4 regions of the Mesorhizobium sp. CCNWLY176 genome follow, and region 3 is predicted to be linked to each of the others. Evidence: riboswitches for the same ligand, from Rfam matches in the RefSeq annotation. Region 3 holds a riboswitch; each other region holds the start of a gene.
The links. Region 3 has a riboswitch for cobalamin ahead of bluB (5,6-dimethylbenzimidazole synthase). Riboswitches for the same ligand answer to the same signal wherever they lie in the genome.
Positions count from the first base shown of each region.

Region 1: linked by a shared signal. The riboswitch ahead of WBQ96_RS16810 (TonB-dependent receptor domain-containing protein) and the one ahead of bluB (5,6-dimethylbenzimidazole synthase) in region 3 are both predicted to bind cobalamin.
Region 2: linked by a shared signal. The riboswitch ahead of WBQ96_RS20275 (class I SAM-dependent methyltransferase) and the one ahead of bluB (5,6-dimethylbenzimidazole synthase) in region 3 are both predicted to bind cobalamin.
Region 4: linked by a shared signal. The riboswitch ahead of WBQ96_RS07255 (DUF1636 family protein) and the one ahead of bluB (5,6-dimethylbenzimidazole synthase) in region 3 are both predicted to bind cobalamin.

Region 1 covers NZ_JBBBDZ010000009.1:176,613-184,276, forward strand. The annotation lists gene WBQ96_RS16795 (aromatic ring-hydroxylating oxygenase subunit alpha) at 1-261, shown strand, start outside; gene WBQ96_RS16800 (hybrid-cluster NAD(P)-dependent oxidoreductase) at 287-1,390, shown strand; gene WBQ96_RS16805 (hypothetical protein) at 1,394-1,642, shown strand; cobalamin riboswitch at 1,708-1,915, shown strand; gene WBQ96_RS16810 (TonB-dependent receptor domain-containing protein) at 2,111-3,976, shown strand; gene WBQ96_RS16815 (ABC transporter substrate-binding protein) at 4,031-4,858, shown strand; gene WBQ96_RS16820 (FecCD family ABC transporter permease) at 4,855-5,856, shown strand; gene WBQ96_RS16825 (ABC transporter ATP-binding protein) at 5,853-6,626, shown strand; gene WBQ96_RS16830 (DUF6925 family protein) at 6,749-7,664, shown strand, end outside.
Region 2 covers NZ_JBBBDZ010000013.1:5,951-13,614, reverse strand. The annotation lists gene WBQ96_RS20285 (LamB/YcsF family protein) at 1-674, opposite strand, end outside; gene WBQ96_RS20280 (LysR family transcriptional regulator) at 802-1,707, shown strand; cobalamin riboswitch at 2,514-2,706, shown strand; gene WBQ96_RS20275 (class I SAM-dependent methyltransferase) at 2,803-3,612, shown strand; gene WBQ96_RS20270 (ABC transporter substrate-binding protein) at 3,641-5,200, shown strand; gene WBQ96_RS20265 (ABC transporter permease) at 5,200-6,168, shown strand; gene WBQ96_RS20260 (ABC transporter permease) at 6,165-6,959, shown strand; gene WBQ96_RS20255 (ABC transporter ATP-binding protein) at 6,872-7,664, shown strand, end outside.
Region 3 covers NZ_JBBBDZ010000002.1:504,309-511,972, reverse strand. The annotation lists gene aroC (chorismate synthase) at 1-547, shown strand, start outside; gene ribB (3,4-dihydroxy-2-butanone-4-phosphate synthase) at 658-1,755, shown strand; gene WBQ96_RS05335 (MFS transporter) at 1,823-3,037, opposite strand; gene WBQ96_RS05330 (TetR/AcrR family transcriptional regulator) at 3,154-3,753, shown strand; gene bluB (5,6-dimethylbenzimidazole synthase) at 3,750-4,472, opposite strand; cobalamin riboswitch at 4,519-4,702, opposite strand; gene WBQ96_RS05320 (histone deacetylase family protein) at 4,825-5,751, shown strand; gene WBQ96_RS05315 (exodeoxyribonuclease VII small subunit) at 5,755-6,006, shown strand; gene WBQ96_RS05310 (DUF2277 domain-containing protein) at 6,078-6,350, shown strand; gene WBQ96_RS05305 (pirin family protein) at 6,485-7,405, shown strand; gene dxs (1-deoxy-D-xylulose-5-phosphate synthase) at 7,512-7,664, shown strand, end outside.
Region 4 covers NZ_JBBBDZ010000003.1:339,392-347,055, reverse strand. The annotation lists gene WBQ96_RS07270 (NuoB/complex I 20 kDa subunit family protein) at 1-456, opposite strand, end outside; gene WBQ96_RS07265 (NADH-quinone oxidoreductase subunit A) at 447-812, opposite strand; gene WBQ96_RS07260 (winged helix-turn-helix domain-containing protein) at 1,159-2,358, shown strand; cobalamin riboswitch at 2,388-2,593, shown strand; gene WBQ96_RS07255 (DUF1636 family protein) at 2,624-3,058, shown strand; gene cobW (cobalamin biosynthesis protein CobW) at 3,055-4,092, shown strand; gene cobN (cobaltochelatase subunit CobN) at 4,109-7,664, shown strand, end outside.

The DNA.
Region 1 (7,664 bases), on a different contig from region 3:
AAATGGCTGGTCCACAAGGATGCGGTCGAAGGCGTCGACTACGACCTCGCCGAACTCACCCATGTCTGGACCGAAACCAACGACCAGGACCGCCGGATCGTCGAGGAGAACGCCTTCGGCATCAAATCGCCGGCCTATGAGCCCGGTCCCTATTCGGAAGAGCATGAGGGCGGCGTGATGCAGTTCGTCGAATGGTACTGCAACTTCATCGAACCGCGCCTGACGGACGGCGAAAAGCCGGCGCTGAGAAGCGTGGCTTAAGGCGGGAAGCAGACGGATGAACGCGATGACGGAACTTTCCCTTTATCGGCATCTGGACGAGATGGTGCCGTGGAACGACCGGCTGCAGGTGCTGGAATGCATCGGCGTGATCGACGAGGCATCGGAGGTGAAGACCTTCATTTTCCGCTCCGACAACCAAACCTGGTTCCGCTACCAGCCGGGCCAGTTCGTGACGCTGGAGTTGCCGCTGGAAGACGGTCCGCTGATGCGCACCTATACGCTGTCCTCCAGCCCGTCGCGGCCCTTCTCAATCGCGGTGACGGTCAAGGCACAGGCCGGCAGCGTCGGCACGCGCTGGATGTTCGACAATCTGGTGCCGGGCACGCACATCAAGGCTTACGGCCCCGCTGGCGATTTCTCGCATCACAATCATCCGTCGGCGAAATACCTGTTCGTCTCGGCTGGTTCCGGTGTCACGCCGATGATGTCGATGCTGCGCTGGCTGAACGACTGCGCACCATGGACCGACGTCGCCTTCGTCAACTGCGCGCGCCGGCCCGAAGAGATCATCTTCCGCAAGGAACTGGAACTGCTCGGCAGCCGCATGCCCGGCCTGTCGCTCGGCTTCCTCATAGAGGAGCGCTCGAACCGAGAAGTCTGGAGCGGCCACATGGGCCGCATCGACGCGGTGCGCCTGCCGCTTCTGGCGCCCGATTTCCGCGACCGCGAAGTCTTCTGCTGCGGCCCAGACCCGTTCATGCGCGCGGTGCGCCAGATGCTCGAGGCCGCCGGCTTCGACATGGCGCATTATCATCAGGAAAGCTTTGGCGCGCCTCCGGTCGAAGTCGTTCCGGCGCCCTTTTCCGACGCATCTTCGACCACCGGCGACGCCGCGCCTGTCGAGCAGATCACGCCGATCCGCTTTGCGCTCTCGGATGTCGATGCCGATTGCGTCTCCGGCCAGACCGTACTCCAGACCGCCCGCGCCTCGGGCGTGCGTATTTCAGCTGCTTGCGAATTCGGCCTGTGCGGCACCTGCAAGATCAAGAAGGTCTCGGGCGAGGTCGAGATGAGCCACAATGGCGGCATCCTCGACCACGAGATCGAGGACGGCTTTATCCTCGCCTGCTGCTCGAAGCCGCTCGGTGCGCTGACGGTCGAGGCCTGACCCATGGGCTCGCATTGGCAATCGGACGCGATCGAGCGTCCCGCCGGCTCGGCTGTGTCTGTCGAAGACCCAGCCCTGTCGTGCCCGGAAGATATCTTCCTGTCCTGGCTGCTATGGCTGCCGCAAGGCAGCGACATACGCACTGCCGCCGCCCGCGAAGTGGCGCGGCTCGACCGCCGTGCACCACTGCGCGATGACCTGCGGCGTCTGCGACGCATGTTCATGCTCGTCGCAAACGGCTCGGCCGTTTAGGCATTTCCACATCGGCTTTTTCCACGCATGGCCAAACCCGGTTGACGCTCGCCGGACGCACAGCTACCAGTGGAATCGGAAATGGTTCCGCTTCACGGCGGATGAAAAGGGAACACGGTGAGATCGTCAGATCGAAGCCGCGACTGCCCCCGCAACTGTAGCCGGCGAGCTTTCTTTCAACCAGGCCACTAAAAGCGCTCCAGCGCGATTGGGAAGGCGAAAGACAAGCATTGACCCGGAAGTCAGGAGACCTGCCTTTTCCGGTCACCCATGCTTGAACACGGGGCGTGTTCAGGCGCGGTCGCCCGTGGCGGTGACATTTGAAAAAGTGTTGCCGCATGCCGGGGTTGGCCGAGGGTTCGATGTTGTTGTCCAAAGATCTGCCTGTCGATCATTTTCCTGTCTGCGGTTTGTCATCAAACCTTCGGGCGCGTTTGGTCGCCCGCCAAAAGCCTATCGGGGGCAGACATGCAGAAATCGACTTTTTTGGCTGGCGCATTGGCGCTGGCTTTCTCGAATAATGCCGGCGCGCAGGAACTGGACGACGGCGACGCGGAGGTAATCAAGCTCGACACGGTCGTCGTCACCACGCCGTTGCGGCGCGAGACCACGCTGGCGCGCTCGACCTCGTCGGTCACGGTGATCGAGCGAAAGGAAATCGAGCAGTCGGCAGCACCCGACCTGCCGTCGCTGCTGAAGTCCTATACCGGCGTCTCAATCATCTCCTATGGTGGGCAGGGCGCGGGGGCCAATGTCTATCTGCGCGGCATGTCGGCCACGCAGACGCTTGTGCTGATCAACGGCGTGCGGGCAAGCTCGGCCACCAGCGGCACGACCTCCATCTTCAACATCCCGCTGGCCTCCATCGAGCGCATCGAGGTCGCCAAGGGCGCGCATTCGGCCCAATACGGCGCCGACGCCATGGGGGGTGTCGTCAACATCATAACGAAGCAGGGCGGGGCCTGCGCCGATGGCCGCAATGCATGTGCCACGCTCACCACCGGCGTCACCCATCCCTGGGGCGGCTATGTCTCCGGCACGGTTCAAGGACGCAGCGAAAGCGGCGTGAACTACGCGCTCAGCGGCAGCCTGCTCGGCACGCGCGGCTATGATTTCACCACGCCGCTGGCCTGGGGCCATGAGCCCGACGATGACGGCTTCCTGCAAGGCTCAGCCAATCTCTCGCTGTCGAAGGACTTCGATTGGGGACGGCTCCATGCCGACGGCCTTTTCGCGCGTGGCCGCAGCCAATACGACGCGACATTTCCATCCAGCAATGAGGTCGACACGACGACCTTTGCCGGCAAAGTGGGAGCGCATGTCCTGCATTCCGATAGCTGGTCCTCGACCGTCGAAGTCAGCTCCGGCCTCGACTACTCGACCAATTTCCGCGACGGCGTGTCCGGCGACGGCCAGTTCGACACGCAACGCTACGGCATCTTCGCCTCGACCGAAAAACGCTTCGAAACCGGCAAGGCCAGCCACATCCTGACCGGCGGCGTCGAAGCCTATCGCGAGCAGGTCGATTCGACCGTCGACTTCGCCGTCGATTCGCGCGATCTGGCGGCGTTGTTCAGCCAGTATTCGCTCGAATATGAGGCGCTTCGCATCGATACGGGCATCCGCTACGACCACAGCAGCCAGTTCGGCAGCGCCACCACCTACAATGTCGGCGCGAGCTACAAGGTGCTGCCCGATCTCGTGCTGCGCTCGTCCTACGCCACCGGCTTCCGCGCCCCGACCTTCAACGACCTCTACTATCCCGGCTATTCCAACCCGGATTTGAAGCCGGAAAAGTCGCGCTCCTATGAAGTCGGGCTGAACTGGCAGGCAACCGCCGGCACCGGTCTCGACCTCGCTTTCTACCAGACGTGGCTGACCGACGCGATCGCCTCCAATCCGCCGACCTACCTCCCCTTCAACGTCGCCCGCGCTCGCATAACCGGCTTCGAGGCGACGCTGGCGCATCGCTTCAGCGACGAGTGGAGCGGCAAGGCCACGGTCGACATCCGCGAACCGCTCAATCAGGACAATGGCAAGTACATTCCCTATCGCGACCGCTTCAAGGCGACCGCCGAACTCACCTACAGCCCGACCGAACAGCTCGATCTCACGGCGAAGGTCCTCTACGGCGCGGCGCGTTATGCCAACGCCGCCAACACCGTCGAACTGCCGGACTATGTGACCGTCGATTTCACGGCGCTCTATGCCCTTGATGCGCGGTCGCAGTTCAAATTCTCGGTCGAGAACATGTTCGACGAGGAATACGCCACCGTCACCGACTATCGCGCACCGGGGCGCACCTTCAATCTGAGCTTTACGCGAACGTTCTGAACGGGGAGGTTCTGCATCGGGCCTCTCTTGGAGGTCCGATGCCTGGAGAAAAGCATGAAACGCATCACGGCTATCCTGATGGTCTCGATTCTCAACGCCTCGGCGGCTCTCGCCGCCGAGGCTCCCCGCCGCGTCGTCTCCATGAATGTCTGCACCGACCAGCTTGCCATGCTGATTGCCGGCGAGGGCCAGCTTTATTCGGTGTCCTATCTCGCCGGCGACAGGAATACGTCGGTGCTTGCCGATCAGGCCGGAGGCTATGTGGTCAACCATGGCCTTGCCGAGGAAGTCTTTCTCATGCAGCCGGACCTGATCATCGCTGGCACCTTCACGACCCGGACCACGGTCGAGCTTCTGCGGCGGCTCGGTTTTCGAGTGGAGGAGTTCGCGCCGGCGGATTCTCTCGCCGATATCCGCGAACACATTTCGCGCATGGGCGCGCTTCTGGGACGGCAGGAAAAGGCGTCTGCGCTTCTAACCCAGATCGACAACGACCTGGCGACACTCCGCGCGCAGCCGCCCTCCGGCAGGACGGTCGCGACATACTACGCCAACAGCTACACCTCCGGCTCCGGCACGCTGGTCGATGCGCTGATCGGCATCTCCGGCCTCGAAAACATCGCAGCCCGGCTCGGCCTCACCGGCACATCGAAACTGCCGCTGGAACTGCTGGTGCTCGCCAATCCCGATCTCGTCGTATCCAGCGCGAGCGATTATCCGGGTCCCGCACTGGCCGAGGAGGGTTATGTCCACCCGGCCTTCAAGGCTGTGACCGCCGGCAGCAAGGCCGTCAACATTCCGACGAAATATACCATCTGCGGCGCGCCCTTCACGCTTGAGGCGGCGCACATGCTTCGAGAAGCGGCGGGAGCGGCCAGATGAGCGAGACCGCACGCTACCGCCTGCTGCTCATCATTCTTGGCGCAGCAACACTCATCCTGTTCCTGCTGTCGCTCACCGTCGGCCCGGCGGCATTGGGCTTTGCCGACAGCATCGCTGCACTGTTCTCATCGAAGGCTGGCGCCATCGCCCTGATCATGCAGGAAATCCGCCTGCCGCGCGCCATTCTCGGTCTGATGATTGGCGCGACGCTCGGCCTGTCGGGCGCGGCACTGCAGGGCTATCTCCGCAACCCGCTGGCCGAGCCGGGGTTGATCGGCGTCAGCGCCACTGCCTCGCTCGGTGCGGTCATTGCCATCTACACCGGCTTCTCCGCGGTCTTCCCGCTCGGCCTGCCGCTGGCTGCCCTTGCCGGTGCCGTGCTGGCGGTGGTCATCGTGCAGGCCATGGCCGGCATGAAGGGCGGCGCGCTCACCATCATCCTCGCCGGCGTCGCCGTTTCGAGCTTCGCCGGCGCAATGACATCGCTGGCGCTCAATCTGTCGCCGAACCCGTTTGCAGCACTCGAAATCATGTTCTGGATGCTGGGTTCGCTCACCGACCGCTCCATGACCCATGTCTGGCTCGCCGCGCCCTTCATGGTCATCGGTTGGCTCATGCTTGCCTCGCTCGGGCGCGTGCTCGACACGCTGACGCTCGGCAACGATGCGGCTGCCAGCATGGGCGTCGATATGCGCCGCGTGCAGTTTTTGGCGGTGTTCGGCACCGCCGCGTCTGTGGGGGCCGCAACCGCTGTTGCCGGCGCTATCGGCTTCGTCGGCCTCGTCGTGCCGCATATATTGCGCCCGCTGGTCGGCTCGCGCCCGTCGCGGCTGCTGCCGGCCAGCGCGCTCGGCGGTGCCTGCGTGCTGCTCGCCGCCGACATTCTGGTCCGCATCATCGCACCGGGAAAGGACCTCAAGCTCGGCGTCCTGACGGCCATCGTCGGCGCGCCGTTCTTCCTCTGGCTCGTCTACCGCACGCGGAGGAACCTGCTGTGACCTTGCTTGCCATCGATCAGCTTCACGCCTCGCTCAGTGGCAAGCCTGTGCTGCACGGGCTTTCGCTTGCCGTGCAGGAAGGCGAATTCGTCGGGCTGATCGGCCCGAACGGTTCCGGCAAATCGACGCTCCTCAGAGCTGCCCTCGGCCTAATCCCCTCGACCGGAAAGATCGGCATTGCCGGCAAGGATGCCGCCGCTATGCCGGCGAAGGAGAGGGCGCGTCACCTCGCCTATCTGCCGCAGGAGCGCGAGATTGGCTGGCCGGTCTCGGTCGAGATGCTGGTTTCGCTCGGCCGCGCGCCGCATCGGTCTGCCTTTGCCGGATTTGACGCTGCGGACACAGCAAAGATCGAAGAAGCCATGCGCCGCATGGAGGTCGACGCCTTCCGCCACCGCCCCGCGACCGACCTTTCCGGCGGCGAGAAAGCGCGGGTGCTGATTGCCCGCGCGCTCGCGCAGGATGCCCCTCTGCTGCTTGCCGACGAGCCGACCGCCGGCCTCGATCCATCGCACCAGATCACGCTGATGCGCCTGTTTGCGCAGCTCGCCTCGGAGGGCCGGGGCGTCGTCGCTTCGCTGCACGATCTCGGCCTTGCGGCACGCTGGTGCACGCGGCTCGTCCTCATCGACAAGGGCCGGATCGTCGCCGACGGCCCGCCGCGCGAGGTGCTGACGGCCGCGCGCCTGCGCTCGGTCTATGGCGTGGAGGCTTATCTCGGCGAGACGCAGGGCGGCATGCTGGTCATGCCGCTGGACGTCGCCGGCTAGAGCATGATCCCGAAAAGTTGCAGACTTTTCGGACAAGATCATGCTTCAAAAACAGAAACTTAGAGCGGGATGGCGATTCAAGTGAAAGTCATCTCGCTCTAACGCAATCGGGAGGGCGGAACATGGAAACGCTGCAAAACCTCATTCGCGATCATCTGCGCGACTGGCAGACGGGCTGGAGCATGGGCACCTTCGGCGCAATCGCCGAATTCCATCAGGATCGCGACGAGACGCCGGTGATCGACGACGGCTTCACACTGTCGCGCGCGACCCGGCGCGGCGCGATCCACATCGACCGCAAGCGGCTCGATGAGGTCGTGCCGGTCGCCTACGAGACGGTCAGCCCGCGCGCCCATCGCTGGAGCCAGGCGGTCGCACTGTGCCTGCCGGAAACGCTGGCACGCCGCGAGGCGCGCTCCGTCCTGACAGAGCTTGGTCCCGACGACGACGCCATTCGCGGCATCGACCACACCGGCATCCTGTTCGATATGGGCCTGTCCCTGCCGCAATGCGATTTCTGCATCCGCACCAGCGATCCGAAGCTGCTGACCGTGCTGCGCGCCAATCTCGGCCGCTCGCTGTTCGAGCACGACAATGCCGCCATGCCGGCCATTCTTGCCGCGCATCCGCACCGCGTCGCGTTGACCCATATCGGCCGTGTCGAGGTGTTCCAGAAGATCGGCGGTCCCGACACCGGCGGCGTCTCGCCACCCGGCCCGCACACGCATCTCCTGCCGAAGCTGCTGCGAACCGGGCGCACCCATTCCGCCAACACGCCGATCCCGGAAGGGCTCATGCCGCTCGGCTCGCTTCACCCCGGCAATCCGGTCATCGGCGCCATGGGCGAGGACATCGAATTCGATGCTGGGCTGCATCGGCATTTCCAGGATCTCTATTCCGCCTATGGCGACCCTAGTCTGGTGATGCTGAAGCGGACCGTTCTCGGCGCGCTGCAACGTGGCGGCGACCCGGAAGGTTTTGTCGTTCCCGATGGTCGCTTCGAGCGCGGCGTCGTGCGCCTGGCACTGCGCCAGCAGG
Region 2 (7,664 bases), on a different contig from region 3:
GCATTCGGCGTGTCGGAATGGACGCAGATGGTTTCGCAGCGAACCGGGAAGACGCCTCCATCTTCCGTCGTGCCCTTGCCCTCAGTGATGGCGCGCACGCAGCGCTCGGCCATCGCCGCAGGGTCCTTGGCGTCATGCACTCGCGTCACGATGAGCTTGCCGGAAGCGTCATAGTCCAGATCGGCGTAGAACTCGGCGACGAATGGAATGCCGCGTTCTTGATAGACCTTCTCGTGCAGGGTTCCGGTCATGCCGAAGAGCGGCACACCGAAGATTTCGGCAGCGTCGCACACACCATGCGCAACGGCTTCCTGTTGCGTCGCCATGAAATACAGGCTGCCATGCGGCTTGATGTGGTGGAGTTCCACGCCCTCTGCCTTAAGGAAGCCCATGAGCGCTCCCACCTGGTAGACGACGCTGTTCCTCACTTCGTCGCGCGTCATGCGCATCTCGCGTCGGCCAAAACCCTGGAGGTCGGGCAAGCCTGGATGAGCGCCAACCTTGACGCCGTTGGCTTTTGCGCGAAGCACGGTCGATTGAATGTGATCCGGATCGGAAGCGTGAAAACCACAGGCGACATTGGCGACGTCGATGAGCGGCATCATGCCGGCATCATCGCCCATCTTATACAGGCCAAAGCTTTCGCCCATGTCACAGTTCAGTGTGACAGTCATCGTGTTGTTACCCCTGGAAGCTGCCATCTTTTGTGGCGTTGCAGCATTTTGTACGCAACGCGGGAGACTTGTGAAATAGTAGTTTTTTGATTGTCATATCAAAAAAACAGATATCCGAGCCAAGAACATGACCATCACATTGAAACAACTCGATTATTTCATTGCTACGGCGGAAACCGGCCAGGTCAGCCACGCTGCGGCCGAGCTGAATCTCTCGCAGTCGGCAGTCACCGCCGCCATCAAGGGGCTGGAGGCGGACCTGGCGGTAAAGCTTTTTGAACGCACCCACACCGGCGTCAGACTGACTATGGAGGGGTCGCGATTTCTGGAACATGCGCGGGTCATAACCGGCGCGGTCGCCGCCGCGGTGCGGAGCCCGCTGCGTGAAAAGAGCGGGCTGTCCGGCAAGCTCCGCCTGGGCATGACCTATACGGTCGTCGGCTACTACATGTCGCGGCACTATGCGCGTTTTCGCAAAACCTATCCGCAAATCGACGTCGAGCTGCTCGAGCTTCCGAGAGAGGAGCTCGAGCAGGGCTTGCTGCGGGGGGAGATCGACATGGCGGTCATGCTGGTCTCCAACCTGGCGCATACCGACGACCTCGTCCAGGAAGTGCTGATGCGCTCAAACCGCCGGCTGTGGCTTTCAGCCGATCATCACCTGCTCGGCCGAAAGGACATTACCCTCGCCGATGTCGCGGCCGAGGACTACATCATGCTGACCGTCGACGAAGCACGCAAGACCGCGTCTCGCTATTGGGACAACGCAGGCCTCACACCCAAAACCGTTCTGACGACAAGTTCGGTGGAGGCCGTGCGCTCCCTTGTGGCTGCGGGAATAGGCGTTACCGTGCTGTCAGACATGGTTTACAGGCCATGGTCGCTCGAGGGACAGCGGATCGAGGTTCGCGGCCTCGTCGAGCCGATCCCCAGCATGGATGTCGGCCTGGCATGGTCGCGCAACCGGCCCATCGGCCCTGCCGGCGCCACCTTCCGCGCCTTCATGTCCGTGACGATGGGCGGCGGTGGATGACTGCCGCCCATCCTCTCAAAATCACCGATATCGACGGCGAAAAGTTTCTACAGTGATCTACGCTAGGTCTCACCCCGGTTCACATGTAAATCTGCCGTCGCTGCAGCATTCGACTGGAGCAGCAAGTAGCAAAGGTTAACTATCTCAAACCGTAGGCGAAAGCGCTCCACTATCAACCGCACTTCGGCCGCGCGTTCTGCTTCTATGCAGGAGGAAAATTTTTGGGGAACCAAACAAGGCGGGAGGGGTTTTGGCGGCAGAGCGTCGATAAAGTATCGGAACTGCCTTGGCCGGCTTGCAATCCGGCATGGAGTGGACTGTCATCTTTCCTCGCAGCGCTCGATCGAACTGAAGCCCTGGCGGAAAGGATGACATTTCACGGATTTTCTCAGTGCCGCTTATGCGGTTGAAAAAACGGCAGCGTCGAGTACGAGTTAGAAGGATGGCATTGGCCGGAAGGCTGTCGCCATTACATCGCGACTCACACGGTAAGGCCTAGTCCCGAGTTCGAACAATTCATTAGGTCTCGCTTCGCGTGAAGGGCCAATATGGCAGGAAGCGACCCCTCCTAGCCGTTTAGGCGGCGGCCAATCAGCGTCTTGAGCGGGGCGCGTCGCCGCCCGGCAGCTTGGGGGTCGGCACCAAACTGGTCGCTGTCGAACAGCTTCTACCGTAAAACTGCCTTTTAGCGATCTCCCAGGTTCATTCGAACAGCTGCCACTTTGTTGCTCATGATTAGCAACTCGATTTCAGGCAGCGTTCGACAGAATCTTCAGCCCTATATCTTGTGTATCGACGATGCTTTGGCTAACCCATTCTTTGATGGTGCCTCTCTTGCGAGAGGTTAAAAGGGAATGCGGTGTGGACGGTATCGTCCAAAGCCGCGGCTGCCCCCGCAACTGTAAGCGGTATGAGCCTGACATATGCCACTGGGTGATCCCGGGAAGGCGTCAGGCATTCTCCGCGAGCCAGGAAACCTGCCATCGAAACCATGGACTGTCGCCGGGCGGGGTGTCTCGGAGGCTTCGGCTTGGCCTCCCACGGCGAAGCGGTCCCAGGCGCACCCCGCTCGTAAAAGGCTCGGCCGGGTCCGCCATGCACGACGTTCCATATCTCCACACGACGCACGTGCGCTCGAACTTCGATGTGAAGGAGCAGATTCGCGAATACTGGTCGCGTCGCTCGGAAACGTTCGATCAATCTCCCGCCCACGGGATCCATTCCAAGCGCGAACTGGCGACCTGGAAACGGTTGATCGGCGACAGCGCCGAGGGTATCGGCGGCGGCCGCGTTCTGGAGCTGGCGAGCGGGACCGGCGAATTCACACGCGTGCTGCGGGCGCTTGGTTGCGAGGTGGAAGGTCTCGATCTTTCCGAGGCGATGATTGAGCGAGCCAGCAGGAAGCATGGCAATGATGTCAGGTTCTATCTCGGCGATGCCGAGAACGCGATGCTTCCGGACGGGCGCTATGACGCGGTCGTCTGCAGGCATCTCATCTGGACCCTGCTGGCTCCAGAAGACGCGTTCCGCGACTGGCTGCGTGTCCTGAAACCCGGCGGGCACCTCGTGATCATCGACGGCAACTGGCAGCACCAGGCACTTGTCGCGAAGGTAGCGGCTCGGGTCGCAAAGATATGGGACCGCATCTCACCGCGCGCAGTCCTCTATGACGCGGTCGCGCACCGCCTGATCCAGGATCAGCTCTATTTCCGGGAAGGACTGCTCCCAGACCGACTTACCGGGATGCTGCGCGACGCCGGCTTCACCGACGTTCACACACAGTCCGCTCCAGGGGGTCCTGGCGTCCCAGCTTCGTGCAGCCGGCTGTGGCGCGACCGTCTTGGCCTTCTGCAGTCGCTCGGCCGGTCCTTCATCATGACTGCACGTCGCCCATCCGAAACCTGAGCCCCATTGAACACATCCAGAGGATTTCATGACCGATATTTCCCGCAGAACAGTCTTGCTTGGCAGCGGCACGCTTGCCGCCCTTCTTGCCGCGCCGCGTTGGCTTGAAGCACAGGAAAACGCACCGAAGAGCATTCGCGCGATCCAGCCTTGGGAGTTCAAGAGCATTCAACCCGCCGAGAGCGGCTTCGTCCTCAACCGCGCAAGCATCGTCGAAGGATTGACTGCGCTTCAGCCCGACGGCAGCGTCGTGCCCTGCCTTGCCGCGAGTTGGACCGCCTCCGACGATGCCAAAGAATGGCGTTTCGTGTTGCGGGAGGGCGTCGTCTTCCATGATGGCACCCCGGTCACCGCCGAGGCAGTCAAGGCCTCGATGGAGGCACTCCTTCCTCAGGCAAGGCGCTTGTCGGCAGTCCACATCGCGTCGATCACGGCCGAGGGGAAAGAGGTCGTATTCCATCTCGAAAAGCCTTTCGGACCGCTGCCGGCATATCTCTGCGACTACGCAATCAGCGTCTACGCTCCGGCCGCGTTCGGCCCGGACGGTCAGGTCGCCCAGGTAATCTCGACGGGACCATTCAAGGTCGATGCCATCGAGTTGCCACGGCGCTTGTCGCTGGTGCGTCATGACGGCTATTGGGGCGAGAAACCCGTTGTGGAGCGGGCCGAATTCGAGGCCGTCGCAAATGGCGAGACCCGCGCCAACATGGCGCTCGCGGGCGATGCGGACGTGATCATGAACATCCCGACACCCAGCGTCTCGCGGATCGCCAGTTCCGGTACCATGCAAGTGCATGAAGTCATCAATCCCCGCGTACATGCTCTCTACCCCGACTGCGGCAAACCACAGTTCTCCGACGTTCGCACACGCCGCGCCTTGAGCCTCGCGATCGACCGGACGGCCATAGCAAAGACCATCATGCGCAATGCCGATCTCGCGGCGACGCAGCTCTTCCCGCCCGTGATGCCGGACTGGCACTTCGACGACCTCCCTCGCTATGACTATGACGTGGCCGCCGCCGAGGCCCTGCTGGACGATGCAGGCTGGGTGAAGGGGCCGGACGGCATCCGCTCGAAAGATGGCGTCCGTTTCGCAGGTATCATCCGCACCTTCCCGAACCGCCCGGAGATGCCGGTCATCGCCGCCGCACTCCAGGCAATGTTCAAGACGGTCGGTTACGAGCTGGCGATCAGCATCGGCGAAGCCAGCGCCATCGTAGAGGCGAAGCAGAACGGCACGCTCGACATTGGCTTCTCATCGCGCCATCTTGCGATCGTACCCGACGGAATCGCGGTCATTTCCAGCGAGTTCGTCGTGGAGGATTCCCGCAACCAGTCGGACACGGGCGCCACGAACTGGCGCAACGAGGAATTCGATAAGCTCTGCGATGCCTACTATGGTGAAACGGATGAGAAGGTTCGCGCGACGAGCCGTCGCCGCCTGACCGAAATCCTTCAGGAGGATCTGCCTGCCATCCCAATCGTCTGGTACAGCCAGATTTTCGCAGTTTCCGACCGCGTCGATGGTTTTGTCAACGATCCCTTTGAACAGCGCCTCTATCTCGACCGGCTGAGCTTCAAGGCCTGATGACGCATTGGACGAACATGATCGTCGGGAGGCTGGCGCAGACTGCGCTGGTCGCCCTGACGCTCGTCACGATGTGCTTTGTTTTCGTCCACACGCTTCCCGGAGACACGGCGCTCCGCATCGCCGAGGCCAGGGGTGGCAGTGAGTTCCTCAACGTCGGCAAGGCCCGGGAGATTGCCGCGGAAGAAGGACTGGACCGCCCTATTCTCCTTCAATATGGCGAATGGATTGAACGCATCGCGACAGGCGACCTCGGCATGTCGCTCGTCACCCGCCAGCCCGTCGCGAGCGAGCTCTGGAACAGAGGGCAGAACACGCTCATCCTCGGTATCGCCGGCTGGCTCGCTTCCTATCTGGTGGCATTGCCGATCGGGATCTACGCCGCGCTTCGCCCGCGTGGCTGGGTGGACAAAATATCTTCGTTCTATTGCGTGACGATGGCATCGCTTCCCAGCTTCCTGATGGGCATTGGACTGATATCGATTTTCGCGCTCTCCCTGCGCTGGTTGCCGCCGGCCGGATTTCGCTCGTGGGAACATCTCATCCTGCCGGCGGCAACCCTCGCACTCGGCCTGTCGGCTTTTTCGATCCGCTTGATCCGGGACACTGTCCGCGAGGTCAATGGAGCTTTCTTCATCACTTTCGCCCGGACGAAGGGCCTCACGGCTTCGGCAGCGCTGCGGGAGAACGGTTCGCGCAACGCCGCGATCCCTATTGTTGCCTTCGCCGCCCTCCAGTTCGCCGCCGTCGTCGACGGCTTCATCATGATCGAGACCCTTTTCAACTTTCCCGGCCTGGGCGATCTCCTGGTCTCGTCCATGCTGTCGCGAGACGTTCCCATGGTGATGGGCGCGGGACTGGTCGCAGCCGTCGGCTACGGTCTCGTCAACCTCGCTGCAGACCTCGCCAGCCTTGCGCTGGACCCCCGGCTCTCGCAGCGCGGCCAACGAAGGGCGGCACTCCGATGATGCGCCGTATGCAAGTCGTCTCGATCACAGTCCTCGCGGTTGCGGCCAGCGTGCATCTCATCCTGCCGGGAGACCCGAACGCCCAGGACCTGCTCAAGGCATTTGAGGGTCCGAGCCTTCCGCATCCTTTCGGCTTCGATCATCTCGGCCGTGACGTCTTCCTGCGTGTTGCGCATGCCACGCCGAGATCGCTTGGTCTTGCCGCACTCTGCGTCGTATTCGCCTATGTCGTGGGGATCGCACTCGGAATGATCGCCGCCTACCGAGGCGGTTTTGTCGAAGCTGCACTGATGCGCCTTGTCGACCTGCTTCTCGCCTTTCCGGGAATCCTTTTGGCCTTGTTGCTGGCAGGGTTCTTGGGAGCCGGCCCCGGCCCGATCCTGCTCGGTATCTCTCTCGGTCTCATGCCTCAATTCGCCCGGCTGTCCCGGGCAACGGCAGGCCAGGTGCTGGCCGAACCGCATGTCGAGGCGGCCGAGATGGCGGGGTTCCGGACGACGGCAATCCTGCGCCGTCACGTCCTGCTTCCGGTGATACGCTCGACCTTGCCGATCGGCATCCTTTCCATCGGCGGCGCAATCCTCTCGGTCTCATCGCTCGGCTTCCTCGGTCTTGGCATCCGCCCCCCAACACCGGAGTGGGGTGCCATGATCAGCGAGATGATGCCCTATATCTCCGAGGCGCCGGTACAGCTGGCTGCGCCATGCATCGCAATCTTCCTCTCGGTTCTGGCATTCGCTCACCTGTTTACAACCGAACGAAGCACCGCGGTCGCGGGACGCCCGTCATGAGCGATCACAGGATCGAATTCCAGCTGGATGAGATTGCCGATGCCGATGGCCATCGCGTGGTCGGCCCGGTGTCGCTCCGCTGGGAGGCGCCCGGCGATGCGTGCGTTCTCATCGGCGAGACCGGCAGCGGCAAGAGCCTCGTCGCGCAGTCGATCCTCGGCCTCCTGCCCCCCGATTTCCAGGCCAAGGGATCCGTTTGGATCAAGGGAAATCGCATAGCGCTGGAGAACGAGGCGGCGCTCCGGGCGCAATGGTCGACGACGATGGCTCTGGTGCCGCAGGAGCCGTTCCGGGCGCTTGATCCGACCATGCGCATCCGTCGCCAGCTCATGCAGGTGAAAGGATCGGATGACAGGCGGATCGATGCCGCGCTGAACGAACTCGACCTCTCTCCGTCGGTCGGCAAAGCGTACCCCTTCCAGCTCTCCGGAGGCATGGCTCAACGGACGTTGTTTGCCACCGCACTCATTAGCGACGCGTCTCTGGTCGTTGCCGATGAACCGACAAAAGGATTGGACGAAGCTCGCGCAGCTCAGAGCCTGGCGGCATTAAGGCGCCTCCGCGCGGAAGGCCGAAGCGTGCTCGTCATCACTCACGACCTCCACCTGGCGCGGCAGTTAGACGGCACGACGGTGGTCATGAAAGCGGGCGAAGTGGTGGAGGCAGCGCCTGCCCAGGAACTATTCGCGAACCCACGCAATGCCT
Region 3 (7,664 bases):
CTTCACGCCCGATCCCGGCTCGGTTCAGGTGTTTGCCGATTATCTCGACGGCATCCGCAAGGCCGGCTCCTCGGTCGGCGCGGTCATCGAGATCGTGGCCGATGGCGTGCCGGCGGGCCTTGGCGCGCCGATCTACGCCAAGCTCGACCAGGATATCTGCTCGAACCTGATGTCGATCAACGCCGTCAAGGGTGTCGAGATCGGCAACGGCTTCGAGGCAGCGCGCATCACTGGCGAGGAAAACGCTGACGAAATGCGCATCGGCAATGACGGCAAGCCGGTGTTCCTGTCCAACCATGCCGGTGGCATTCTCGGCGGCATTTCCACCGGGCAAGCGATCGTCGCGCGCTTCGCGGTCAAGCCGACCTCGTCGATCCTGACCCCGCGCCAGTCGATCGACGTCGACGGCAAGGATGTCGAGGTGCGCACCAAGGGTCGTCACGATCCGTGCGTCGGCATCCGCGCCGTGCCGATCGGCGAGGCCATGATTGCCTGCACCATCGCCGATCATTATCTGCGCCATCGCGGGCAAACGGGAAGAGTTTAGGGCAGTAGGGGAATAGGGGAGTAGGGCAGTATGTTACCCGTCGAATTCCCTATTGCCCTACTGCCTTATTCCCCTACTGCCATACTCCCTTGCGAACGAAAGTGAGCCCCATGTCCTATGACCAGAAACAAGTCGTCGAGGCGCTGCGGGCCTTCGAGCGCGGTGAGATCGTCGTCGTCATGGACGATGACGGGCGCGAGAACGAGGGCGACCTGATCGTTGCTGCCGTGCATTGCACGGCCGAGAAGATGGCGTTCATCGTGCGCCATACGTCCGGCATTGTCTGCACGCCGATGACGCGTGAGGATGCGCGGCGGCTCAACCTTGCGCCGATGGTTGCCGACAATGATTCGGCCCACACCACCGCCTTCACTGTGAGTGTCGATTTCAAACACGGCACGACGACGGGTATTTCCGCCGACGACCGCACGCTGACGGTGCGCAACCTCGCCAACGGCAATGTCGGCGCGAATGATTTCGTGCGTCCGGGCCACATCTTCCCGCTGATCGCGCGCGAGGGTGGCGTGCTCATGCGCTCGGGCCACACTGAGGCGGCCGTCGATCTGTGCAAGCTTGCCGGCCTGCCGCCGGTCGGCGTTATTTCCGAGCTGGTCAATGATGACGGCACGGTGATGCGCGGCCCGCAGGTGCAGGCGTTCGCCGAAAAGAACGGGCTGAAGCAGGTGTCGGTCGCCGACCTGATCGCCTATCGCCAGCGCCAGGAAACGCTGATCCAGCGCGTCGATACCTTCGATGTCGAGACACCCGGCGGCAAGGCCAAGGCTTTCACCTACACGCTGCCCTGGGACACGATGCACCATCTGGCGATCGTCTTTGGCGATATCCGTGACGGCGTCGAGGTGCCGGTGCGGCTTCACGCCGAGGATGTGGTGACGGATGTGTTCGGCACCGGATGCCGTCTCGACCAGATCATGAAGGCACTGGGCGAGCGCAAGCGCGGCGTCATCGTCTATCTGCGCGAGGGTTCCGTCGGCGTCGCCGACCAGGGCCGCAACCGGCCTTCAGCCGATCGCGAGGATCACGCCGAGGCGCTGCGGCGCGAGGATGAATGGCGCCAGATCGGCCTTGGCGCGCAGATTCTGAAGGATCTCGGCATCTCCTCGATCAACCTGATCGCCTCGCGCGAGCGCCACTACATCGGCCTCGAAGGTTTTGGCATCAAGATCGCCAAGACGGAAATCCTGTAAAACGGAAAACCTGCAAGACAAAGGGCTCCGGTCGACCGACCGGAGCCCTTTGTTTTTCCAAGCCAGCTTATTCCGCCGGCTGCGGCAAGGCCGAAACCGTGCGTCGTTCGCCGCCGAGCGACCTCTGACCCAACAGCACGGTCAGCAGCGCAATCGTCCCGGCCGCTACCGACACCCAGAAGCCGTTATGTGCGCCGTAATTATCCACCACCCATCCGGTTGCGAATGAGCCGAGCGCCATGCCGATGCCGATGCCGGTCATCACCCAGGTGACCCCTTCGGTCAGCATTGCTGCCGGCACGCGGCGCTCGATCAGGCCGAAGGCGGTGATGAAGGTGGGCGAGATCGCCACGCCGCTGACGAAGATCGCCAGCGCCAGCATCGGCACCGTATTCACGACCAGCAACGGCAGCGTCGTCAGCGCAATTATGGCGACCGCGATGGCCAACTGGCGCTGCAAAGGCATGGTCAGGTTCAGTGCGCCGATGATCAGGCCGACCACGAAGGAACCGACGGCATAGACGCCGATGACGAGGCTTGCAGCGCTCGGCTGGCCGAGTTCCTTGGTGATCGCCACCGCGCTGACTTCTGCGGTCGCGAAGGTCGCGCCGATGAAGATCAGGGCAAAGGTGATGATCTGGACTGGCCGCTGCCGGATCGCCGAGCCGCCTCCGCCATGTTCCAGCGGCCTGATCCTGGGTTCCGTCGCGCGTTGCAGGATGAACGCCGCCGATCCGAATGCGAGGAACAGCGTGCTCGCCAGCATTCCCGCTTCGGGGAACAGGGCCACGCTTAGGCCCACAGACAGCGATGCGCCGGCGATATAAACGAGTTCGTCCGCAGCCGATTCGAAGGCGAAGGCGGTGTTGAGTTCAGGACGGTCGTGGAAAATCTCGGACCAGCGCGCCCGCACCATTGCCGGCATGCTGGGCATTGCCGCGGCCATCAGCGCCGACACGAACAGCGTCCAGATCGGCCAGTTCTGGTTGGTTGCGACCAGCAGTGCCGCAAAGGCGATCACCGAGACGATCGTTGTCGGCGTAAGCACTTTCGCTTGCCCGTGCCGGTCGACCAGCCGCGAGATTTGAGGGGCAAGGACGGCGTTGGTCAGCGCATAGGTTGCCGAGACGGCACCGGCCAGCCAGTATTCGCCATGGGTCTGCGACAGCATGGCGACGATGCCGATCGGTGCCATGGCGATCGGCAGCCGTGCGACGAAACCGGCGGCGGCGAAGCCTTTGGCTCCCGGAGCTCTGAAGATTTCGCTATAGGGGTTGGGCATCGAATGCTCCTGGATTTCCAGAGGGGCACCACTTACATACGTGGCGTATGAAATCTAGATAGTTGCATACGCCACGTATGTCAAATAATATACGTACCGTATGCGAAGGAGATTTGATGGCGCATAAACCACGCAAGGAGATGATAGCCGAAACGCGCACCAAGCTGGTGGACGCTGCGCGTCATGCTTTCGGCACGGTCGGCTATGCGGAAGCGTCGATGGACGATTTCACCGCCGCCGCCGGCCTGACGCGGGGCGCGCTTTATCATCACTTCGGCGACAAGAAGGGACTGCTCCAGGCTGTCATCGCCGAGATCGATGGCGAAATGGCGGTGCGGGTGCGCGAGATCGCCGAAAAGGCGCCGACGCGCTGGCAGTATTTCGTCGATGAATGCACCAGTTACATCGAATTGGCGCTGGAGCCGGAAATCCAGCGCATCATGTTCCGTGACGCCCCCGCCGTGCTGGGCGACCCGTCGCAATGGCCGAACGCCAGCGCCTGCGAAGCTTCGATGACGGAAAACCTGACTCATCTGCAGGACGAGGGTGTGGTTGTTCCCGATCTCGATCCGGCGACGGCAGCGCGGCTGATCAATGGCGCGAGCAGCCAGGCAGCGCAGAAGATCGCGAATTCCGACGATCCCGAAGCGACCTCACGGAAAGCCGTCGCGGCTTTCAAGACTTTGCTTAACGGGCTGTTGGTCAACAGGGCCTAACGGCGGGCCTCGTCGGCGACGGCCTTCAGCGCGTCTTCGCCTTCGCCCCCAAAGGTCTCGCTCATGATCAGGTCTGAAAGTGGCAGGCGGTCGCCCCATCCATTCCGTTCGAGGTCCGGTCGCGGCGCAAATTCCGAGACATGGCCGACGCAGAGATAAGCCACCGGAACGACGAGGTCGGGAATGTCCAACGCCCGTTTCAGCGCCTCTGCGTCAAGAATGCTGACCCAGCCGACGCCGATGCCCTCAGTGCGCGCCGCCAACCAGAAATTCTGTACCGCACAGACGGTGCTGTAGATATCCATCTCGGGATTATGCCAGCGGCCAAGCGGTGAATCTTTCGAGCGTGTACGGTCGCAGGTGATGCAGAGGTTCAACGCGCTTTCGCAGATTCCTTCCAGTTTCAGCTTGCGGTAGAGCGCCTGCCGCTCCTCGGCGATATTAGGCAATTCCTGCTCGCGTGCGGCAAGGAAAAGGTCGCGCACCGCCCGCCGGCGCTCCATGTCGCGGATGACGATGAAGTTCCACGGCTGCATGAAGCCGACGGAGGGCGCATGATGGGCGGCGAGCAGCAGCCGGGCCAGCACCGCGTCGTCTATCGGGTCGGGGCGAAAATGGCTGCGCACGTCGCGGCGCGTGAAGATGGCGCGGTAGACGGCATCGCGCCCGGCGTCTTCGAAGGCATTTTCACGGCAGGCGTGGTTGCGGACAGCATTCATCGCATTTCCCCTTGCGATCGAAAACGTCGCTCCGCCCGTCCACGCGGATGACTATTTCTGCCGGGCCGGTCTTCTGGCTTGGGCTCAATCCGCCTCCGGCGCCTTCCCATTCTCGCGAACAGTGGCCTTTGCCGATGCGGTTCCCCTTACAGCGTTGGGCACGCCACGGATTTTCACCGTGTTCCCGATTCTCCCGCCTCGCGGCGGGCACCTGACAGCACCGCAGACTTAACCCGGCGCGCTTGCAAAATCATCCCCCGATGCCGACCTATGATTTCGCAAAGAGGATTTTCCCCAGGCTTCGGGCGCCGACGCATGGCGGCGGCACGGTCTTTCCTGATAGGATGTTTGCATGACGACGCGCCTCTATTCACATCCGATCTATCTCGAGCATCTGACGCCGCCCGGCCACCCGGAGCGGCCTGATCGCTTGCGTGCCATCGCGCGCGTGCTGGAAGACGAGGCCTTTGCCGCACTCGACCGCATCGAGGCACCGGAGGGCGACGAGGCAACGATTCTCTACGCCCATCCCGAAAGTCATGTCCAAAAGGTGCGGGTTGCGATCCCGCAAGAGGGCATCCGCGCCATCGACGCCGACACGGTGGCCAGCCCGAAAAGCTGGGTTGCGGCGCTGACGGCGATCGGCGCTGCCAACGCTGCGGTGGACGACGTGTTTTCAGGCAAGGCCGACAATGTCTTCGTCGCCAGCCGCCCGCCGGGGCACCATGCCGAAAAGACCACGGCGATGGGCTTCTGCCTGTTCAACAATGCCGCCATTGCCGCGCGTTACGCGCAGAAGAAGCATGGCGCCGAGCGGGTCGCCATCGTCGATTGGGACGTTCACCACGGCAACGGCACGCAGGACATTTTCTGGGAAGATCCGTCCGTGCTCTACTGCTCGACGCATCAGATGCCGCTTTATCCCGGCACCGGGGCGAAGAGCGAGACCGGCGCCGGCAACATCGTCAACGCGCCGCTGGCCCCCCAGACCGGCAGCGACATTTTTCGCGAGGCGATGCGCTCGCGCGTGTTTTCGGCGATCGACGATTTCGCGCCGGACCTGATCATCATTTCGGCGGGCTTCGACGCGCATCACCGCGACCCGCTGGCCGAGATCAACCTGACCGAAGACGATTTCGACTGGGCGACCGGCGAACTCATGGACCGCGCCGGGCGCCATGCCAGCAACCGGCTCGTCAGCCTGCTGGAAGGCGGATACGACCTTGAGGGCCTGTCGTTCTCGGTCGCGGCGCATGTGAAGCGCCTGATGAAAGGATAAAGCATGGCCAACGAGCCGAGTGATGAGATCAAGGCGATGAGCTTCGAGCAGGCGCTGGAGGCGCTGGAAAAGATCGTCGACGACCTGGAACGCGGCGACGTGCCGCTCGACCAGTCGATCAAGATCTACGAGCGCGGCGAAGCGCTGAAAACCCATTGCGACCGCCTGCTGAAGGCTGCCGAGGACAAGGTCGAAAAAATCCGCCTGTCGCGCGACGGCAAGCCGGTGGGCACGGAGCCGCTGGACGGCGAATGACTTGACGTTGTGGCAGCTCGCGCCCAGTTATCTATCAGGCAAAGGGTCGATGGAAAATCCGGGAGCAGACAATGTGCCGCAATATCAAGACGTTGTTCAATTTCGAGCCACCGGCGACGCATGACGAGATCCGCGACGCAGCACTTCAGTTCGTCCGCAAGCTGAGCGGTTCGACGAAACCTTCCAAGAAGAATGAGGAAGCATTCAACCGCGCCGTCGACCAGATCGCGGAGGCGGCGCACGAACTGCTGCATTCGATGGAAACGCACCAGCATCCGCGCAACCGCGAGGAAGAAGCCGCCAAGGCGAAGGCCCGTTCAGCGCTGCGTTTTGCAAACGCATGACGCTTGCCGTGCGCCTGTATCGTTCAAGGCTCCACCATTGAACATACCGTCTCCGGTATGGGACTTTCGATTGTCGCGCTTGGGGCGTAGCCTCTCCGCATAAGGTTGAACGCAACCGCAGATCGGAGTGTCCCATGAGCTTTTTTCCCGCACGCGATCCCGAGCCGGGCGACGCATTCTCCTGCGATGCCATCGAACTGATGGTTATTCCCAACGCCAAGGATATTGGCGGTTTCGAGGTGCGCCGCGCGCTGCCGACGGCAAAGCGACGGCTGGTCGGGCCGTTCATCTTCTTCGACCGCATGGGGCCGGCCATCCTGCGCGCCGGCAAGGCGCTGGACGTGCGCCCGCATCCGCATATCGGGCTTTCGACCGTCACCTATCTGTTCGACGGCAAGATCAGGCACCGCGATTCGCTCGGCACCGAGATGGTGATTTCACCCGGTGACGTGAACCTGATGACGGCCGGCCGCGGCATCGTCCATTCGGAGCGGACGCCCGAGGAAATGCGTGGTTCGCCGATGTCGGTTTCGGGCCTGCAGACATGGATCGCGCTGCCCGACCACAAGGAGGAAATCGCGCCGGTCTTCGAGAACACCGCAAGCGCCACGCTGCCCGAATTCAGCGCCGAGGGCGTGACGGGCCGCGTGGTGATCGGCGAGCTTGAAGGCATGCGCGCGCCGGTGACGACCTATCACGACACGCTCTATGCCGATATCCGCCTCGCCCCCGGCGCCAGCTACAGCATTCCAGCCGACGCCGAGGAGCGCGCCATCTATGTGCTCGACGGCAGCGTGGTGATTTCCGGCGACCGTTTCCCCGAAAACCGCCTGCTGGTGCTGAAGCCGGGCGACGAGATCGTCGTTTCGGCCGAAAACGGCGCGCATTTCATGCTGTTTGGCGGCGCTTCGCTGGGTTCGCCGCGCCACATCTGGTGGAATTTCGTCTCGTCATCCAAGGAACGAATCGAACAGGCCAAGGAGGAATGGAAGACCGGCCGCTTCGACATTGTGCCAGGCGACGACAAGGAATTCATACCTTTGCCCGAAAGTTGATGTTTGTGACGCAAGGATACGCGTCATCACCGCACATTTACTTTCCGGGGCCGACGCTCTATCTCCAATCTCTAGACTAGATGGATTACAGGCAGGCTTCGACCTCGTGACTTCGCAACCCAAGACGCCGCTGCTGGACAAGGTCCGCATCCCCGCGGACCTCAAGCTGCTGCCCGAAAGCGACCTGCCGCAACTGGCGTCGGAACTGCGCGCCGAGTTGATCGACGCCGTTTCGCACACTGGCGGCCATCTCGGCGCT
Region 4 (7,664 bases), on a different contig from region 3:
GCGCACGACGGAATAGGAATAGTGGTAATAGCCGCCGCCATTGGCACAGGAGCCCATGGAGATGACATAGCGCGGCTCCGGCATCTGGTCGTAGACCTTGCGCAGCGCGGGAGCCATCTTGTTGGTCAGCGTGCCAGCAACGATCATCACGTCCGACTGGCGCGGAGAAGCTCGCGGCGCGAAACCGAAGCGCTCGGCGTCATAGCGCGGCATGGAAAGATGAATCATCTCGACCGCGCAGCAGGCGAGCCCGAAGGTCATCCACATCAGCGAGCCCGTGCGCGCCCAGGTGATCAGCGCCTCCGACGAGGTGACGACAAAGCCCTTGTCGGAAAGCTCGTTGTTGATGTCCATCACAAACGGATCATCGGCGCCGATCGGCTTGCCGGTATTCGGATCGAGAATGCCTTTCGGCTTGGCAGCGACCATTGTGGGAGACATATCGTTCAATCCCATTCCAGCGCTCCTTTTTTCCATTCGTAGATGAAGCCGATGGTCAGAACCGCCAGGAAGACCATCATCGACCAGAAGCCGAGCATGCCGATCTCGCCGAACGAAACCGCCCAGGGGAAGAGGAAGGCCACTTCCAGATCGAAGATGATGAAGAGAATGGAAACCAGATAAAAGCGGATGTCGAACTTCATGCGCGCATCGTCGAACGAATTGAAGCCACACTCATAGGCCGACAGCTTTTCCGGGTCCGGATTGCGATAGGCCACAAGGAAGGGCGCTGCAATCAACGCCAGCCCGACCACGAGGGCCACGCCGATGAAAATGACGATGGGAAGATATGAACTTAAGAGCGCGCTCATGCTCCGACTTTCCGTTGGTGGCCGATCGGCCTGAATTATAGCATTGAGTCGAACCGCCATACCGCGACAGATTGCCTATGAAGGCCGCGGCAAGACACTATGCTGCAACGCGGCGAGGGTTAGCGCAGGCAATCGGGGGAAGCAAGTCAAACCTTGGCGAAAGCACGGCTGCGCCAATCGCTTTCCAGCGATTTGCGTTGCACAAGGCGCATTTGATTTCCTTACCTTTTTACTCCACTTTTTATCCTGACACAATTCCCGTCGCAGTCCTGCTAGGCTGAAGTCCACATTTCGATTCCGGCTGATGCGGAGAGACCTTGATGATGAACACCCGGGCCATCGAAGAATGAAGGGAACGATCCCGCTTTCCATGGCGCGGCGCATAGCGCTTGCCGCGCAGGGCTTTGCCGATCCGCGACCGACGGGCGCCATCGACCGGCGACATCTCAACAAGGTGCTTTCGCGCATTGGTTTATTGCAGATCGATTCCGTCAGTGCGGTGGTGCGGGCGCATTACATGCCGCTGTTTTCGCGGCTTGGCCCCTACCCCCGCGCGTTACTCGACAACGCTGCCACATCACGAAAACGTGCGCTCTTTGAATACTGGGCGCATGAAGCGTCGTTCCTGCCGGTCGAAACCTATCCCCTCATGCGCTGGCGCATGGAACGCGCCGGCCAGCACGAGGAAATGTACACCGGGCTGGCAAAATGGGCGCGGCAGAACGAAGGCCTGATCAACGAGATTTATCAGGAAGTCAGTAACCGCGGCCCGATCGCGGCTTCCGACATCGATGGCGCCAAGGGTTCCGGCGGCTGGTGGGGCTGGAGCGACGAGAAACACGCCTTCGAATGGCTGTTCTGGGCCGGCCGGATCACAACATCTTCGCGCCGTGGCTTCGAGCGTCTTTATGACCTGCCCGAGCGTGTTTTGCCCGCCTCCATATATAATGCCCCGGTTCCTTCGGCTCCCGACGCGCATCGCGACTTGCTGCGCATTTCGGCCCGCGCGCTTGGCATCGCCACCTACAGCGACCTGCGCGACTATTTCCGCCTCTCGCCCGCCGACATGAGGGGCCGCATCGAGGAACTGGTTGAATCGGGCGAGCTTCTGCCTGTTAAAGTTAAGGGCTGGACCCATCAGGCCTGGCTACACGCAGGCGCGCGCATTCCACGCAAGGTCGAGGCCCGCGCCCTCCTCGCCCCCTTCGACCCACTGGTCTGGGAACGCGCCCGCACGGAACGCCTGTTCAACTTCCGCTACCGCATCGAGATCTACACGCCGGCCGAAAAGCGGCAATATGGCTACTACGTCCTGCCTTTCCTGCTCGGCGACACGATTGTCGCACGCATCGACGTAAAGGCCGATCGCCCGGCAGGCGTCCTGCGCGTGCTGGCCGCCTATGCCGAACCGGGCGCACCGGACCACACGGCAGCCGCCCTCATCGAAGAACTGCGCCTGATGATGTCCTGGCTCGAACTCGATCGCATCGAGATTTCTCCGGCGGGAGACCTCGCACCGGCGTTGGCCGACATAATCGCGTCGTAACCACGCGTTGACAGCGCAAGGCACCACCGCCTAAATTCGCCCGCGACGGTCCCCTCTCCGCAAAGGGAGGGGCTAAGAGGGAATGCGGTGCCGGGCCAATGAGCCCAAGTCCGCAGCTGTCCCCGCAACTGTAAGCGGATAGCCGAAGGCCGACAGCCACTGGGATTTTTCCCGGGAAGGCGGCATGAAGCAACGACCCGCGAGCCAGGAGACCTGCCGTCAGACGAAAAATCCGACCGCCTGGCGGGTGTCCCGGGCAAGGAGCATGATTCTGGTGAAAGCCAACGGCAATCAAACTGAGCTGGCCGAGGACGCCCATGATTTGGGCGCGCCCGGCGTAACGATTCTCGTCTGTTCGTCCTGCCGCGACGAAAACGGCTCCGACGCGCGGCCCCGCGCCGGCGAGTATCTGGCACAAGGCGCGATTCGCGCCGCCGAAGCTGAAAACATCCCCGTCAAACAGGTCGAATGCCTCGGCAACTGCAAGCGCCGCCTGAGCGCTGCCCTTCTGCGCGACGGCTCCTGGAGCTACGTCTTCGGCGACCTGACGACCGAAAGCGGGCCCGACCTGATCACCGGCGCAAAGCTTTTCGCGACCTCGACCGACGGCATCCTGCCTTGGCGCGGCCGCCCCGACAGCCTCAAGCGCGGCCTCGTCGCGCGCATCCCTCCCCTCGATTTCCTGAAGGACAATTCATGACTGCCTCCGCCACCCGCGTCCCCTGCACCGTCGTCACCGGCTTTCTCGGCGCCGGCAAGACCACGCTGATCCGCCATATCCTGGAAAACGCCAACGGCCGCCGGCTGGCCCTTATCGTCAACGAATTTGGCGATATCGGCATCGACGGCGAGATCCTGAAAGGCTGCGGCGTCGATGCCTGCCCGGAGGAAAACATCGTCGAACTGGCCAATGGCTGCCTCTGTTGCACCGTCGCCGACGATTTCGTGCCGGCGCTTGACCAGATCCTGGCGCTGGAGCCGAAGGTCGATCATATCATCATCGAGACCTCCGGCCTCGCGCTGCCCAAGCCGCTGGTGCAGGCCTTCCAGTGGCCGAGCGTGAAGAGCCGCGTGACGGTGGACGGCGTCGTCGCCGTGGTGGATGGCCCGGCACTGGCCGCAGGCAAGGTCGCATCCGACCTCGACGCGCTGCAGGCGCAGCGCCAGGAAGACGATTCGCTCGATCATGACGATCCGGTCGAGGAAGTGTTCGAGGATCAGGTCGCCTGCGCGGATCTCATTATTCTCTCCAAGAGCGATCTGCTCGACGCAGCCGGCAGCGCCCGCGCCAACGCCATCATCAGCGAGCATCTGTCGCGCGCCGTGAAAATCGTCCCGACCGCGCAGGGCAAGGTCGATCCGTCGGTGCTGCTCGGCCTCGGTTTGGCCGTCGAGGACGACATCGAAAACCGCAAGACCCATCACGACGGCGAACTCGATCATGAGCACGACGATTTTGACTCCTTCATCATCGAGCTTCCCGCAATCTCCGATCCCGACGCGCTGGCCAAGCGCGTGGCGACGGCTGCCGAACAAGAAAACGTGCTGCGCGTGAAGGGTTTCGTCGATGTCGGCGGCAAGCCGATGCGGCTTCTGGTTCAGGCCGTCGGTCCGCGTGTCAACCACTATTACGACCGCGCCTGGACGGCGGCCGACGACCGTCGTTCGCGTCTTGTCGTCATCGGCCTGAAGGGGCTGAATCGCGACACGATCGAGCGCATACTGGTTAGCTGACCCACGGCGTGCCGCCATGCACATACTGACCACGACATCCGCCTCGCTCGACGATCTGGTCGAGCCGGTCGATCTGCGGCAGCAGCCGGCGGATATTGTGGCGCTGTCCTTCACCGACAGCGACCTGGCCGGGCTGGCGGCGGCGTGGAAACAGGAAGCCGAAACGCTGCCGTCGATGCGATTGGCCGCACTTCGCGACCTGCGCCACCCGATGTCGGTCGATCTGTGGATCGACCACACCGCCAGCCGCGCCAAGATCATCCTGGTGCGCATTCTTGGCGGCTACGACTGGTGGCGCTATGGCTGCGACCGGCTGGCCGCAATGTGCCGCGAGAAGAACATCCATCTGGCGCTCCTGCCCGGCGAGAGCCACGACGAAGACCTCCGGCTGATCGAATGCTCGACCCTGCCGCGCGAGCGGCTGGACGAACTGCTGGCTTATTTCCGCGAGGGTGGGCCCGAGAACATGCGCGGGCTGGTGCGGCGGCTGGCTGGGCTTGCGGGCGGGCAAGGCGCGGTATCCGCGCCGGTCACGGTGCCCAAGGCCGGTTTTTACGAGCCGGCGAAGGGCGTCGTCGAGCGCGACGTTACCCTCCCCCTTGAGGGGAGGGTACGGCCGCAGGCCGGGGGTGGGGTCGCCGCGGCCGCACGCCAACGCCAAGGAACGTCGAGCACTGCCGTAATACCCCCCTCCGCCGCCTTTGGCGGCACCTCCCCCTCAAGGGGGGACGAAACGCGCCCCACCATCCCCATCCTGTTCTACCGTTCCATGCTGCTCGCCGCCGATGTCGCGCCCATCGACGCGCTGGTCGAGGCACTGCGCCAGCGCGGCATGGCGCCGGTCCCGATCTTCGTTTCCAGCCTGAAAGACAAAGCCTCCCTCGCCTTCGTCGAGAATGCGCTGGCCGATCTGAAACCCGCCGCGATCATCACAGCAACCGCCTTCGCCTCTGGTGCCGAGCCGGGCGTCGAAACCCTGTTCGATCGTGCCGGCGTGCCGGTGTTCCAGGTCATAGTCGCAACCACGCGCCGCGACGCCTGGGCCACCAACCAGCGTGGATTAGCCCCCGCCGACCTCGCCATGCATGTGGTCATGCCGGAGCTCGACGGCCGCATCCTCGCCGGCGCGATTTCGTTCAAGGCAGAAATCGAAGCCGACGCGGCCCTCGCCTTCAAGGGTCTCGCAAATCGTCCGGAGCAAGACCGGGTCGAGCAGGTTGCCGACAGGCTGGCAGCCTTCGTGCGTCTCCAGCGCGAACCGCGCGCAACCCGCAAACTGGCGATCCTCATTCCCGACTATCCCAGCGCGCCCGGCCGCACCGGCTATGCCGTCGGCCTCGACGTGCCCTCCAGCGTGCTCGCCATGCTGCATGACCTGAAGCAACAGGGCTATGCCGTTGAAGGGATTCCCGAATCGCCGCGGGAACTATTGGGCTTGCTGGAGCACGGCGATAATGGGCTGAGCTTAGAAGATTATCTTGCCCTCGCGAACGACCTGCCTGAGGAGGCGCGGGCGACGGTGGAGGCCGCGTGGGGCAAGCCAGATGCCGAGACGGTTTCGACCAGGAAACTGCAGCGCTCTACGTTGCCCCCCTCTGTCCTGCCGGACATCTCCCCCACAGGTGGGGAGATTAGCAGTGGCAATGCCGGTCCACTCCCTGCAACGTCGACGATTGGCGAAAGTTTTGATGACAGCCTGATCTCCCCACCTGTGGGGGAGATGTCCGGCAGGACAGAGGGGGGCAACGTCGAGCAAAATCGTTCCCGTCCCTCAAACAACCACTTCCCCTTCCCCGCCGCCACCTTCGGCAACATCACCGTAGCACTTGCCCCCGATCGCGGGCGTTCGGCGGATCGCCGCGCCGATTACCACGACCCAACGCTGCCGCCCCGCCACGAGTTGATCGCTTTCGGTCTGTGGCTGCGCAAGAAACTCGACTGCCACGCACTAATCCATGTCGGCGCCCATGGCACGCTCGAATGGCTGCCCGGCAAGACGGTGGCGCTGAGCAGTGCCTGCTTCCCCGAAATCGTCACCGGCGGCCTGCCCGTCATCTATCCCTTCATCGTCAGCAACCCCGGTGAGGCAGCCCAAGCCAAGCGGCGCATTTCCGCCGTCACGCTCGGTCACCTGCCGCCGCCGCTCGCGCACGCCGGGCTCGATGAAAACCAGCAGATGCTGGAGCGGCTGGTCGACGAATATGCACAGGCCGACGGCCTCGACCGCCGCCGCCGCGATCGGCTGGCGAAACTCATCGTAGAAACCGCCGCCAAGACCGGCCTCGCCCATGAAGCCGGCGTCGCAAAGACCGACGCTCCCGACGAAGCGCTGCGCCGCATCGACGCCTGGCTCTGCGATCTGAAGGATTTCGCCGTCAAGGACGGCCTGCACATCTATGGCCGCGCGGCGGACGATGAGACCGATGCCATGCGCCTGCGCAGCGCTGAAACCGAGCGCAACGCGCTGATTGCAGCACTCGACGGCCGCCACATCGCCGCCGGCCCAGCAGGCGCGCCGGCGCGTGGCCGCACCGACGTGCTGCCGACCGGACGCAACCTCTTCACCGCCGATCCGCGCACCATGCCGACGCCTACCGCCTTCGACCTCGGCCGCGCCGGAGCGCAGGAAGTGCTGACGCGTTACTTGCAGGATCACGGCGACTGGCCGCGCTCGCTGGTCATCGACCTCTGGGGCAGCGCCTCGCTGCGCACCGGCGGCGAGGAGATCGCCCAAGGTCTGTTCCTGATGGGCTGTCGCCCGCAATGGGATGCCGCCACCGGCCGCGTCACCGGTATCGAAGTCCTGCCGCCGGCAACGGTCGGGCGACCGCGCGTCGATGTCACATGGCGCATTTCCGGCCTGTTCCGCGACATGTTCCCGACCCAGATCGCGCTGGTCGATGCCGCTGCCGCTGCCGTCGCCGCGCGCGACGAGGACGCTTCCGAAAACCCCCTTGCCGCCGAAGCGCGCACGCTCGGCAAGGCCCCCGCCCGCATCTTCGGCTCCTCGCCCGGCACCTATGGCGCTGGCCTGGAAGACCTTTTGTCCAGCGGCCAATGGACAAGCCGCGAGGAACTCGGCCGCGCCTATCTCGACGCCACCTCGCATGCCTATGGCGGCGCCGAAGGCGAAGGCGTCTCTGCGCCCGGCGCTTTCGCGACACGCATCGCCGGGGCCGATCTTCTCGTCCACAGCGGCGACGACCCCGGCCGCGACATTCTTGAAGGCTCCGCCGATGTCGCCTTCATCGGCGGTTTTTCGGCAGCCCTTGCAGCACTCGGCAACAATGCCGATGTGATCATCCTCGACACCACCGACCCGGCACGCCCGCGCCCGCGCTCGATCACCGAAGCAGTGGCGCGCGTGGTGCGGGCGCGTGCCGTCAACCCGCGCTTCATCGAAGGACAGATGCGGCATGGTCCCCGCGGCGCGTCCGAATTTGCCGAGACGGTCGACCGGCTCGTGGGCTTCGCCGAGACCACGCATGCCATCCCCGGCGCACTGATCGAGGCCGTGCATGATGCCTATCTCGGCGACGAGGTGGTGCGCGCCTTCCTGTTGCGCGAGAACC